3 regions of the Streptomyces anthophorae genome follow, and region 1 is predicted to be linked to each of the others. Evidence: riboswitches for the same ligand, from Rfam matches in the RefSeq annotation. Region 1 holds a riboswitch; each other region holds the start of a gene.
The links. A riboswitch is a leader RNA that binds a small molecule or an ion and turns the genes downstream of it on or off. The one in region 1 is predicted to bind cyclic di-AMP.

Region 2: another riboswitch for cyclic di-AMP. It lies ahead of ACNYS0_RS24415 (transglycosylase family protein); the one in region 1 lies ahead of ACNYS0_RS16900 (C40 family peptidase).
Region 3: another riboswitch for cyclic di-AMP. It lies ahead of ACNYS0_RS19520 (M23 family metallopeptidase); the one in region 1 lies ahead of ACNYS0_RS16900 (C40 family peptidase).

The regions. Positions count from the first base shown of each region.
Region 1 is NZ_JBLWQQ010000001.1:3,794,768-3,798,363, forward strand. It holds gene pcrA (DNA helicase PcrA) at 1-1,610, opposite strand, end outside; cyclic di-AMP (ydaO/yuaA leader) riboswitch at 1,817-1,961, shown strand; gene ACNYS0_RS16900 (C40 family peptidase) at 1,970-3,169, shown strand; gene ACNYS0_RS16905 (hypothetical protein) at 3,243-3,596, opposite strand, start outside.
Region 2 is NZ_JBLWQQ010000001.1:5,343,431-5,347,026, forward strand. It holds gene ACNYS0_RS24405 (cytochrome P450 family protein) at 1-299, shown strand, start outside; gene ACNYS0_RS24410 (transglycosylase family protein) at 443-1,447, shown strand; cyclic di-AMP (ydaO/yuaA leader) riboswitch at 1,628-1,785, shown strand; gene ACNYS0_RS24415 (transglycosylase family protein) at 1,790-2,500, shown strand; gene eno (phosphopyruvate hydratase) at 2,824-3,596, shown strand, end outside.
Region 3 is NZ_JBLWQQ010000001.1:4,345,375-4,348,970, forward strand. It holds gene ACNYS0_RS19515 (aldo/keto reductase) at 1-441, opposite strand, end outside; gene ACNYS0_RS19520 (M23 family metallopeptidase) at 569-1,621, opposite strand; cyclic di-AMP (ydaO/yuaA leader) riboswitch at 1,633-1,768, opposite strand; gene ACNYS0_RS19525 (PP2C family protein-serine/threonine phosphatase) at 2,034-3,152, opposite strand; tRNA gene ACNYS0_RS19530 (tRNA-Met) at 3,341-3,414, opposite strand; gene ACNYS0_RS19535 (alginate lyase family protein) at 3,477-3,596, opposite strand, start outside.

The DNA of each region.
Region 1 (3,596 bases):
AGCGTGTTGAACCGCTTCACGGCGTTCGCCGAGCGGGCCGCCATCCCGTACGCCTCGTCGACGCGGCGCAGCGCCTGCGGGAAGGAGATCTTCTCGCGCTGGGAGAGCGCGTCGATCATCGCTTCGGCGCGGTCGCCGATGCCGCGCTTGGGGACGTTGAGGATGCGGCGCAGCGGCACCGAGTCCTCGGGGTTGGAGAGCACCCGCAGGTAGGCCAGGACGTCCCTGACCTCCTTGCGCTCGTAGAAGCGGACGCCGCCGACGACCTTGTAGGGCAGGCCGGTCCTGATGAAGATCTCTTCGAAGACACGGGACTGCGCGTTCGTCCGGTAGAAGACCGCGACGTCACCCGCGAGCGCGTCGCCCGCGTCCGTGAGCCGGTCGATCTCGTCGGCGATGAACTGCGCCTCGTCGTGCTCGGTGTCCGCGACATAGCCCGTGATCTGGGCGCCGGGGCCCTCGTTCGTCCACAGGTTCTTGGGGCGGCGCGACTCGTTGCGCTCGATCACCGCGTTCGCCGCGCTGAGGATCGTCTGCGTGGAGCGGTAGTTCTGCTCCAGCATGATCGTCGTCGCGTTCGTGTAGTCCTCTTCGAACTGAAGGATGTTGCGGATCGTGGCGCCGCGGAACGCGTAGATCGACTGGTCCGCGTCACCCACGACGCACAGCTCGGCCGGGTCGGCGCCCTCGCCATCGGTGGGGCCGACCAGTTCCCTGACCAGCGCGTACTGCGCGTGGTTCGTGTCCTGGTACTCGTCGACGAGGACATGGCGGAAGCGGCGGCGGTAGTGCTCGGCGACGTCAGGGAACGCGCGCAGCAGGTTCACCGTCGTCATGATCAGGTCGTCGAAGTCCAGCGCGTTCGCCTCGCGGAGGCGGGCCTGGTACATCGCGTAGGCCTGGGCGAGGGTCTTCTCGAAGCCGTCGGCCGCGGTCGCCGCGAAGTCCTCCTCGTCGATCAGCTCGTTCTTGAGGTTGCTGATCTTGGCGCTGAAGGACTTCGGCGGGAACTTCTTCGGGTCGAGGTCCAGGTCGCGGCAGACGAGCGCCATGAGCCGCTTGCTGTCGGCGGCGTCGTAGATCGAGAAGGAGGACGTGAAGCCCAGCTTCTTGCTCTCCCGGCGCAGGATGCGGACGCAGGCGCTGTGGAACGTGGAGACCCACATCGCGTTGGCGCGCGGGCCCACCAGATCCTCGACGCGCTCCTTCATCTCGCCCGCGGCCTTGTTCGTGAACGTGATCGCGAGGATCTGGCCGGGGTGCACGCCGCGCTGGGCGAGCAGGTAGGCGATGCGGTGCGTGAGGACGCGGGTCTTGCCGGATCCGGCGCCGGCGACGATGAGCAGGGGGGAGCCGCCGTGCACCACGGCCGCGCGCTGGTTCTCGTTCAACCCCTCCAGGAGGGAGGCCGGGTCGAGGACCGGGCGCGGGGCGCCGTCCCGGTAGTGCGTGTCCCTGTCCACGGGCATGCCGGGGTTCCCGCCGAACAGGTCGTCCGGCATCGGCTCCGGGGCCCCGTCGTCGTACTCGGGGTCCGGGGGCGGCGGCGGGGGTTCCTCCGCACCCTTCTGGAGGCCGGTCAGGAAGCTGTCGTCAAAGAGGCTGCTCATCGCTCTACGAGTCTAGGCCGCCCCACTGACAACCCGTGGCTGCCTTCGGAACTCCAAGGCCCCGCCCGGAACCCCGAGGCCCCGCCAGAGGGCAGATCACGAAAATGTATCGGGCATATCGAACATCAACCTTCACAGCAGCCACACGAGTTGGCTACGGTGCAGCCGGGCAGTCCGTCCCCCCGTCCGCGAATGTCGCGGCGAGCGGGCAGCCCCCGCCGAGTCCCGTACGCCGTAAGGCAGGGAACCGGGGACCCAACCGACCTTGGGGTGAATCGGTCAGCCGACCGTAGGGCAGCCTTCCACGCCCGAACCCGACAGCTAACCCGGTAGGCGGACGACGGAAGGAGTCGCCTGCCTTGGCGTCGCACCGCAAGCCCCGCAGCCGTTCCCGGATGACCGGCGGCCTTCGCACGACCCCCGCGATCGGTATCACCACCGCCGCCCTCACCTCCGTGGCACTGCTCTCCCAGACGGCGCAGGCCGCGCCGACGCAGCCGTCGTCCAAGCCGCGCCTCGAAGAGGTGCAGAAGAAGGTCGACACCCTCTACCGGCAGGCCGAGGTCGCCACCCAGAAGTACAACGGGGCGAAGGAACGGACCGACGCCAAGAAGCAGCAGGTGGACAAGCTCCTCGACGATGTCGCGCAGCGCACCGAGGAGATGAACACGGCCCGCCAGAAGCTCGGCAGATACGCCGCCGAGCAGTACCGCTCGGGCAGCGTGAGCGACACCGCGACCATGTTCCTCGCGGACGACCCGGAGGACTACTTCTCGCAGCGCCAGCTGATGAGCCGGCTGACCGACGAGCAGAAGAAGTCGATCGACGACTATCAGAAGCAGACGCGCGAGACCGCGAAGAAGCGCACCGAGGCGCAGTCGAGCCTCCAGGACCTCACCGAGTCGCAGACCGAGCTGAGGTCGACGAAGGAGACCGTGCAGACGAAGCTCTCCGACGCGCGGGAGCTGCTGTCCAAGCTGACCGCCGAGGAGAAGGCGCGGCTCGCGGCGATCGAGAAGGCCAAGGAGGAGGCCGCCCGCAAGAAGGCGGCGGAGCTGGCCGAGAAGCAGAGGGCCGCGGAGGCGGCGAAGCGGAAGGCGGCCGAGGCGGCGAAGGAGCGGGAGCAGTCGTCCGGCTCGTCCTCCGGTTCCTCTTCCGGCTCCTCGGGGTCCTCCTCCGGCTCGTCGGACGCCTCGTACGCCACGAAGGCCGCGCAGGCGCTCGCGTTCGCCAAGGCGCAGGAGGGCAAGCCGTACGTGTGGGGCGCCACGGGGCCGGACTCGTACGACTGCTCGGGCCTGACGCAGGCGGCGTGGAAGTCCGCCGGGATCTCGCTGCCGCGGACGACCTGGGACCAGGTCGAGATCGGCAAGACGGTGCCGCTCTCCGACATCCAACCCGGTGACCTGGTGTTCTTCTATGACGACATCAGCCACGTGGGCATGTACATGGGCGGCGGCATGATGGTGCACGCGCCGAAGCCGGGCGCGGTCGTGCGCGAGGAGTCGATCTACTACGACGGCACGTCCTCGATCCACAGCGTGGTGCGGCCGGCCTGACGTACGTACGCGGAAGGGCCCGGCAGGTACGTCCCCTGCCGGGCCCTTCCACGTGTGCGGCCTGCGCGGTCGCTCAGGTCCAGAGCACCGCGATGAAGATGTTGGCGACGGTGAGCGCGCCGACGGCGATGAACAGGCCCTTCTCCGCCTTCGCCCCCTCCTCGTCGTCCCGCTTCACGTAGACGATGCCGAGGATCACGATCAGGAGCGCGAGCTTCACACCGATCTTGATGTTGTTCACGGCGCTGCCGTCGGCCTGGTTGAGGCCGACCAGGGCGACGCCGGTCACCAGCATGGTCAGGGCGCCGTGCAGCATCGCCTTGTTGAAGCGGGCCGCGCCCTCCTTCATCGCCGACATCTGCGTGAGGAAGCCGCCGAGCAGCGAGGCGATGCCGATGATGTGCAGGCCGACGAAGAGGTGGATGAG
Region 2 (3,596 bases), 1.5 Mb from region 1:
CCGACCGCGACCCGGCGCGCTTCAGCGAGCCCGACACCCTCGACCTCTCCCGCCGCGACAACCAGCACCTCGGCTACGGGCACGGCATCCACTACTGCCTCGGCGCTCCGCTCGCCCGCCTGGAGGGACAGGCCGCCCTCGGCACGCTCCTGACCCGCCTTCCGGACCTGCGACTTGCGGTGGAACCGACCGATTTGCGGTGGCGCGGCGGGCTCATCATGCGCGGACTGCGCACGCTCCCGGTGGAGTTCACCCCGCGTCAGAATCCGGTCGGAACTGACGGCCCGTCAACAATGTGACTTTCACGTGATCTACGCTGCATCGACTTGTGACAGGCGTTCGAGTGCCGCTACGTTCACGGATCATCGCGACACATGCACAACTCGCACCACTTGCACCACCCGTCGCGCGTAGCAGCATCAGTCTCGCGAAAGGCAAACGCATGCTCTCCGGGAACGGTCGTCACCGTCGCCCCCGTCAGGCACCTGCTCTCGTCGTCGCCGCCGGAGTCACCGGCAGCGCCATCGCGATCCCGCTGTTCGCCGCGAGCGGCGCGAGTGCCGCGACCACGCAGGCGTGGGACAAGCTCGCCGAGTGCGAGAGCGGCGGCCAGTGGAGCCTGGACGCCGGTAACGGCTACTACGGCGGCCTCCAGTTCACGCAGGAGAGATGGGAGGAGTTCGGGGGGCTCGACTACGCCCCGCGCGCCGACCAGGCCAGCCGCTCGCAGCAGATAGCCGTCGCCGAGAAGGTTCTCGACGACAAGGGGCCGAGTGCCTGGCCGATGTGCTCGCTCACCTCGGACCTCACCAAGGAGGACGGATCGGCGGACGTCGACCCGGGCGTGTCCGCGTCGCCGTCGGCGCAGCCCTCCGGGTCGTCCGACACCGACGCCGACAGCGCGTCGGACGAGGACGCGGGCAAGGCGGGCTCCACGGATTCGACCGATCCGACCGCATCGGCCGATGCGGCCGATGGGGCTGATGCGGCCGATTCGGGAGACAAGGGTCACGACGAGGCCGACGACTCCCACGTGTCGGGGGATACCTCCGGTAGCAAGGCCGAGGACTCCCCGACCCCCTCAAGTGACAAGTCCCACGCGCCTTCTGACGACGCCCCCGCCGAGACGGCCTCGCCGTCCGCCCCGCCCTCCGGTGAGGCCTCGGGCGACGCCACGTCCGGCCGCCACCGCGGCGACCGCGCCGACGACGACGGTTCCGGCTCCCGTGGGGGAGAGGGACGGCACGCCTCGCGCGACGACAAGCGCGACGGAGGCACGTACGAGGTGCACGCCGGCGACAACCTCTGGGACATCGCGAAGGCCCAGGACGTGCACGGCGGCTGGGACGCGCTCTACGAGCGGAACAAGGAGACGGTCGGTACCGACCCAGACCTCATCCTTCCTGGTCAGAGCCTGGATCTTGGGGACGGATCGGACAAAAGGTAGCTGGGGTTCCGGCCGGTTGAGGGGGCTTTGTCCGGTGTCGATCGAGTGAGACATGGGTCTCAAAGCCCCTGATCGACTTTGAAATCGGGCGGATCGACCGCTTACGTTCGTGACCGCTCGCTTCAGCGGGCCCCGACGGATGTCACGCCGAATCCTGCCAACGTCCGTACGGGAACAGTCGTCGCGTAAGCGCCGTAGGCAGGAGCGGGGGACCCAGGTAAGCGCCCTTCCGGGAGACCGGACGGGCTTGGGGTTAAGCAGCGCACAAGGATGCGTCTGCCGGGCACTCACTGGCCCGAACCCGACAGCTCACCTCGCAGGCGTCGGTGAGGAGAGATCTCCATGCTGTTTTCCGGCAAGAACAAGCACCGCCGCCCGTCCAAGGCCGTCCGCGTCGCCACGCTCGGCGGCGTCGCCGCTGCCGCCGTCGCCGTGCCGCTGATGGGTGCGACCTCCGCCTCCGCCGCCACCACCTCCGAGTGGGACCAGGTCGCGCAGTGCGAGTCCGGTGGCAACTGGTCCACCAACACCGGCAACGGTTTCTACGGCGGTCTCCAGTTCTCGTCCTCCACCTGGTCCGCCTACGGCGGCGACCAGTACGCCTCCACCGCCGACCAGGCGTCCAAGGCGCAGCAGATAGCCGTCGGCGAGAAGGTTCTCGCCTCCCAGGGCAGCGGTGCCTGGCCGAACTGCGGCTCGGGCCTGTCCTCCACCCCGAACGAGGGTGGCGGCGACGACTCGTCCGCGCAGCAGGCTCCGAAGCAGGAGACCCAGCAGCGCGCCGACCGTTCCGAGCAGCGTCAGCAGCCGCAGCAGGAGGCCCCGAAGCAGGAGGCTCCCAAGCAGGCCGCCCCGAAGCAGGACACCGTCACCACCCCGACCGGCAAGAAGGTCGAGAAGGGCGACGGCGAGTACAAGGTCGAGTCCGGCGACACCCTCAGCAAGATCGCCGAGGCGCACGGCACGTCCTGGCAGCAGCTGTTCGAGAAGAACAAGGACATCGTCAAGGACGCCGACCTGATCTACCCGGGTCAGCAGCTGCACCTCAGCTAAGACGTCCGGTCCGCACAGGACCACCGGTCCGCACAGGGCCCCAGGCCCTCCCAGGCCATCAGGCACGGGCTCGGCATCGGCGGACGCCGAGCCCCGCCGCACCCCGTCCCCACGGGCCGCTCACTTCGGCGACCTCCGTCCCGCTCAGCCGGGCCGGGGGTCGCTGTTTTTGTTCCGTTAAGGAACATTTCGCTGTGGGCGTTGTCCACGAGACGGGCGTTCGGATGGCCGATGCCCGCGAGCCGGTTACGCTCAGGGGTGCGGGACCACGTATCCATGCAGCCGCCCGCATAGCCTGCGTCACATCCCAGAAGGAGATGCTCGTGCCGTCCATCGACGTCGTCGTAGCCCGGGAAATCCTGGACTCCCGAGGCAACCCCACGGTCGAGGTCGAGGTCGGCCTCGACGACGGGAGCACCGGCCGCGCGGCCGTCCCGTCGGGTGCCTCCACCGGTGCCTTCGAGGCCATCGAACTCCGCGACGGTGACCCGAACCGTTACCAGGGCAAGGGCGTCGAGAAGGCCGTCCTCGCCGTCATCGAGCAGATCGGCCCGGAGCTCGTCGGGTACGACGCCACCGAGCAGCGCCTGATCGACCAGGCGATGTTCGACCTGGACGCCACCGACAACAAGGGCTCGCTCGGCGCCAACGCCATCCTCGGCGTCTCGCTCGCCGTCGCGCACGCCGCTTCCGAGGCGTCCGACCTGCCGCTCTTCCGCTACCTCGGCGGTCCGAACGCGCACCTTCTCCCGGTGCCGATGATGAACATCCTGAACGGTGGGTCGCACGCCGACTCCAACGTCGACATCCAGGAGTTCATGATCGCCCCGATCGGCGCGGAGTCCTTCTCCGAGGCCCTGCGCTGGGGCGCCGAGGTCTACCACACGCTGAAGAAGGTCCTGAAGAGCAAGGGCCTGGCCACCGGCCTGGGCGACGAGGGCGGCTTCGCCCCGAACCTGGGCTCGAACCGTGAGGCCCTCGACCTGATCCTCGAGGCCATCAAGGAAGCCGGTTACGTCCCCGGCCAGCAGATCGCCCTCGCCCTCGACGTCGCCGCCTCCGAGTTCTACAAGGACGGCAAGTACCAGTTCGAGGG
Region 3 (3,596 bases), 550 kb from region 1:
CAGCTCGTCGAGGGCGCCGATGATCTCCTCGACCGGGACCTCGGGCTTGTCGTAGTGCGTGTAGTACAGGTCGATGTGGTCCGTGCCCAGGCGCTTCAGGGAGGCGTCGGCCGCGGCCTTGATGTTGGCGGCGGACAGGCCCTGGAACTCGGGGTGCTGGCTGCCCTTGGTGGCGATGACGACGTCGTCGCGGCGCCCGCGCGAGGCGAGCCACTTGCCGATGACGGTCTCCGACTCACCGCCCCGGTTGCCGTCCACCCAGGCCGAGTACACATCGGCGGTGTCGATGAAGTTGCCGCCCGCGGCGACGTACGCGTCGAGCACCTCGAAGGACGTGGCCTCGTCGGCGGTCCAGCCGAACACGTTGCCGCCCAGGGAGAGCGGGAAGACCTCGAGGTCGGAGGTGCCGAGCTTGCGCAGCGAGGGAGAGGAGGAAGTCATGCTCCGTCTCAACGCCCGCACGGAATACGGTATTCCACGATCCCGCCGGAAATTGCCCCAAGAACGGGCAAACCGGCGGTCCTGGCGTCGGGGGGTCAGCGCCAGGACCGCCGGGGTTCACGCGTTCTCAGGGGGTGAGGCCCTTGTCGCGCAGCCAGGTCGCCGGGTCGACACCGGTGGACTGCCCGTCGGGGTGGACCTCCAGGTGGAGGTGCGGCCCGGTGACATTGCCCGTGGCGCCCACGCGGCCGATGACATCGCCGGTGGAGACCTTCTGGCCCGCGCTGACATTGAGCGAGGACTGGTGGCAGAACCACAGTTCGGTGCCGTCGTCGAGCGTGAGCACCGTGCGGTAGCCGTACGCGCCCGCCCAGCCGGCCTCCGTGACCGTGCCGCCGTGGATGGCGCGGATCGGCGTGCCGGTGGAGGCGGCGAAGTCGAGGCCCGTGTGGTACCCGGAGGACCACATGGAGCCGGGCTGACCGAAGGTGCCGGAGAGCGTGTACGAGGCGACCGGGAGCTTGAAGCTGGCGGCCAGCTTGCGCAGGCGCTCGGCCTCGGCCTTGCGGCGGGCCTCCTCCTCGGCCTTCTTCTGCGCGGCGATCTCCTTGGCCTTGGCCGCGTCCTGCTTGGCGGCGGCCTCCTCGGCCGCCTGCTTGGCGGCGGCTTCTTCGGCGGCCTGCTTCGCGGAGGCGTCGGCCGCGTCCTGCTGCGTCTCGGCCTGCTGCATGATGCGGGCCCGCAGCGCCTCGCCGGCGCCGGTCCGTCCTTCGGCGGCCTCGGCCTGGGTGATTCCGGCGCCGCTCAGCGGGGAGGCCGCGGCGCCGGAGTCGGAACCGGAGTCCGAACCGTCGGATATCAGCGAGCCCACGCCCGGCAGCGACTTGGCCTCGGGCAGCGAGTCCTTGACCGCGGAGAGGTCGGGCATCGAGATGTGGACCGGCGGCTTGCCGCCCTGTGCGGTGGCGATGCCGCCCGCACCGACGGCGGCGACCACGCCGACGCCGAGAACAGTGGAGCTGCGGGCGAATCCACCACGGCGGCGGGCTACGCGATGCCTGCCGCGGACGGGAGCGAGGGACTCCTCGGTGGGATTCCACTCCTCCCAGGTCTCCTGCTCGACGCCGAAGTCGTCTTCGGGGCCGTAGAAGAAGTCGGGGGCAGGCCGGTTCGACGCCACGGGGGCGCTCTCCTTTCCTTCCTTCTCGCCTACCGGGTTAGCTGACGGGTTCGGAGCAGGAAGGTCTCCTACGAACACCAAAGGTGTCCGATTCACCCCAAGTTGGTGGTTCCCCGGCTCCCTTGCGGGATTAGGCGTGTGCGCACGGAGCCATCTCTTGTGACGGCTGGGACGACCGCGCTGCGTTATCGAACGTTAATAGACAGCAGACAGTAATTCCAAGCGCTTCCCACTGATCGTTCACGACTCTGGCCAGGACTTTTCGTGACACCGGCGGGCGAATCAGGGCGAGTTGGCGTCACACCGTCCCCACATTCAACGAACTCAACCTTCTGACGGTACGTCAATTGTTATGCGGAGCGACGCCGTTCGACTACGGTCGGCTACCTCGGGTAACAAACGATCAAGGACCTCAGGTCCGCCGCACGGCGAGCAGCGCCATGTCGTCCGTCGTCCCGTTGCCGGTGTGCGCGCGCACCTCGGCGGCGAGGGCCGCGAGCAGTTCCTCGGGCCCCGGGAAGAGGCGGCCGGACAGCCGCGCCGCCGGATCGTAGAACCGGCCGCTCGCGTCGCGCGCCTCGGAGAGCCCGTCGGTGTAGAGCAGCAGCGTGGCCGCGGACGGGAACGCCGTCTCGACGGCCCGGTCGGGCCAGCTGCCGAGTTCGCTCATGCCGAGCGGCAGCGCCGCCTGGCACGGGCTCACCTCGCGCACGGCGCCGTCGCCGAGCAGCATCAGCGGGCTGGGGTGGCCGCGGTTGAGGACGCGGACGAGCTCGACGCCGTGCGGGATCTCGACGAGCACCGCGGTGGTGAAGCCCTCGAAGTCGTCGATGCCGCGGCGCCGGCCGCCCTCACGGGCCAGGGCCCGCTCCAGGCGCTGGGCGACCGCCTCCAGGGAGCCCTCCTGCTCGGCGGCCTCCCGGAACGCCCCGATGACGACGGCGACCGCCGCGACCGCGCCGAGCCCCTTGCCGCGCACGTCACCGACGATGATCCGGATGCCGTGCGGGGTGTCCTGCACCGCGTACAGGTCACCGCCGATGAACGCGTCGGCCTGCGCCGCCTCGTAGCGCGCCGCGATGGTGAGGCCGCCGAGCCGCCGGGCCGGCTCGGGCAGCACCGCCAGCTGCGCGGCCTGGGCGATCTCGCGGGCGGAGGCCAGCTGCTCGTAGCTGCGGTACACGATCCGGTTGAGCACACAGGCCAGCAGGCAGACCGTGGCCACGGTGACTATCTCGGTGACGAACACGGAGTCGAGGTGGTCCGTGAAGCGCAGGTGCACCGCGACGATCGCGCCGATCGACACCGCGCCGACCAGGGCCGTCGCGCCGAGCGAGAAGAACGGGGCGGCCACCAGCGGCGCCGCGCTGAACAGAGGGGCGCCGGGGAAGCCGCTGGGGGTGACGTACTCGTAGACCGCGCCGCCGAGGACGAGAAACAGGGGCAGCAGTCGCAGGAAGAGGCGGGTGCCCACGGTGTCGGAGCCGTGCCTCCTCCGTCTCCCGCCGGTGCCTCCTGTTCGCTGCCCCACCACTCGTCTCCTGCCGCTCCCTGCCAGCTTCCGGCGTCTCACCAAGAGTTCCTGCACGGGGGCGCGGAGGCGAGCAGGGGTGGGCCGTACGGGTGGGGAACGTGACGGGCGCAACAGGGGCGACCGGGCGGAGACACAAAATGAACAGAGGCCGGAATCTCAATGAGATTCCGGCCTCTGTTCTTCAGTAGCGGGGACAGGATTTGAACCTGCGACCTCTGGGTTATGAGCCCAGCGAGCTACCGAGCTGCTCCACCCCGCGCCGTTGTGTTCACAACTCTACGCCATCAGGGGGAGTGAACGCGAATCGCTTCGCGTGACCGCTCACGCGGCGGCGTGCGTGAGCGTCTCCCACGCCACGAACAGGTCGTCCGTCCCCTCGGGGCGCTGCTTCTCGGTGAGCTTCTCGGTCTGCGGGAGGTCCATCTTCAGCCGCCCCTGAAG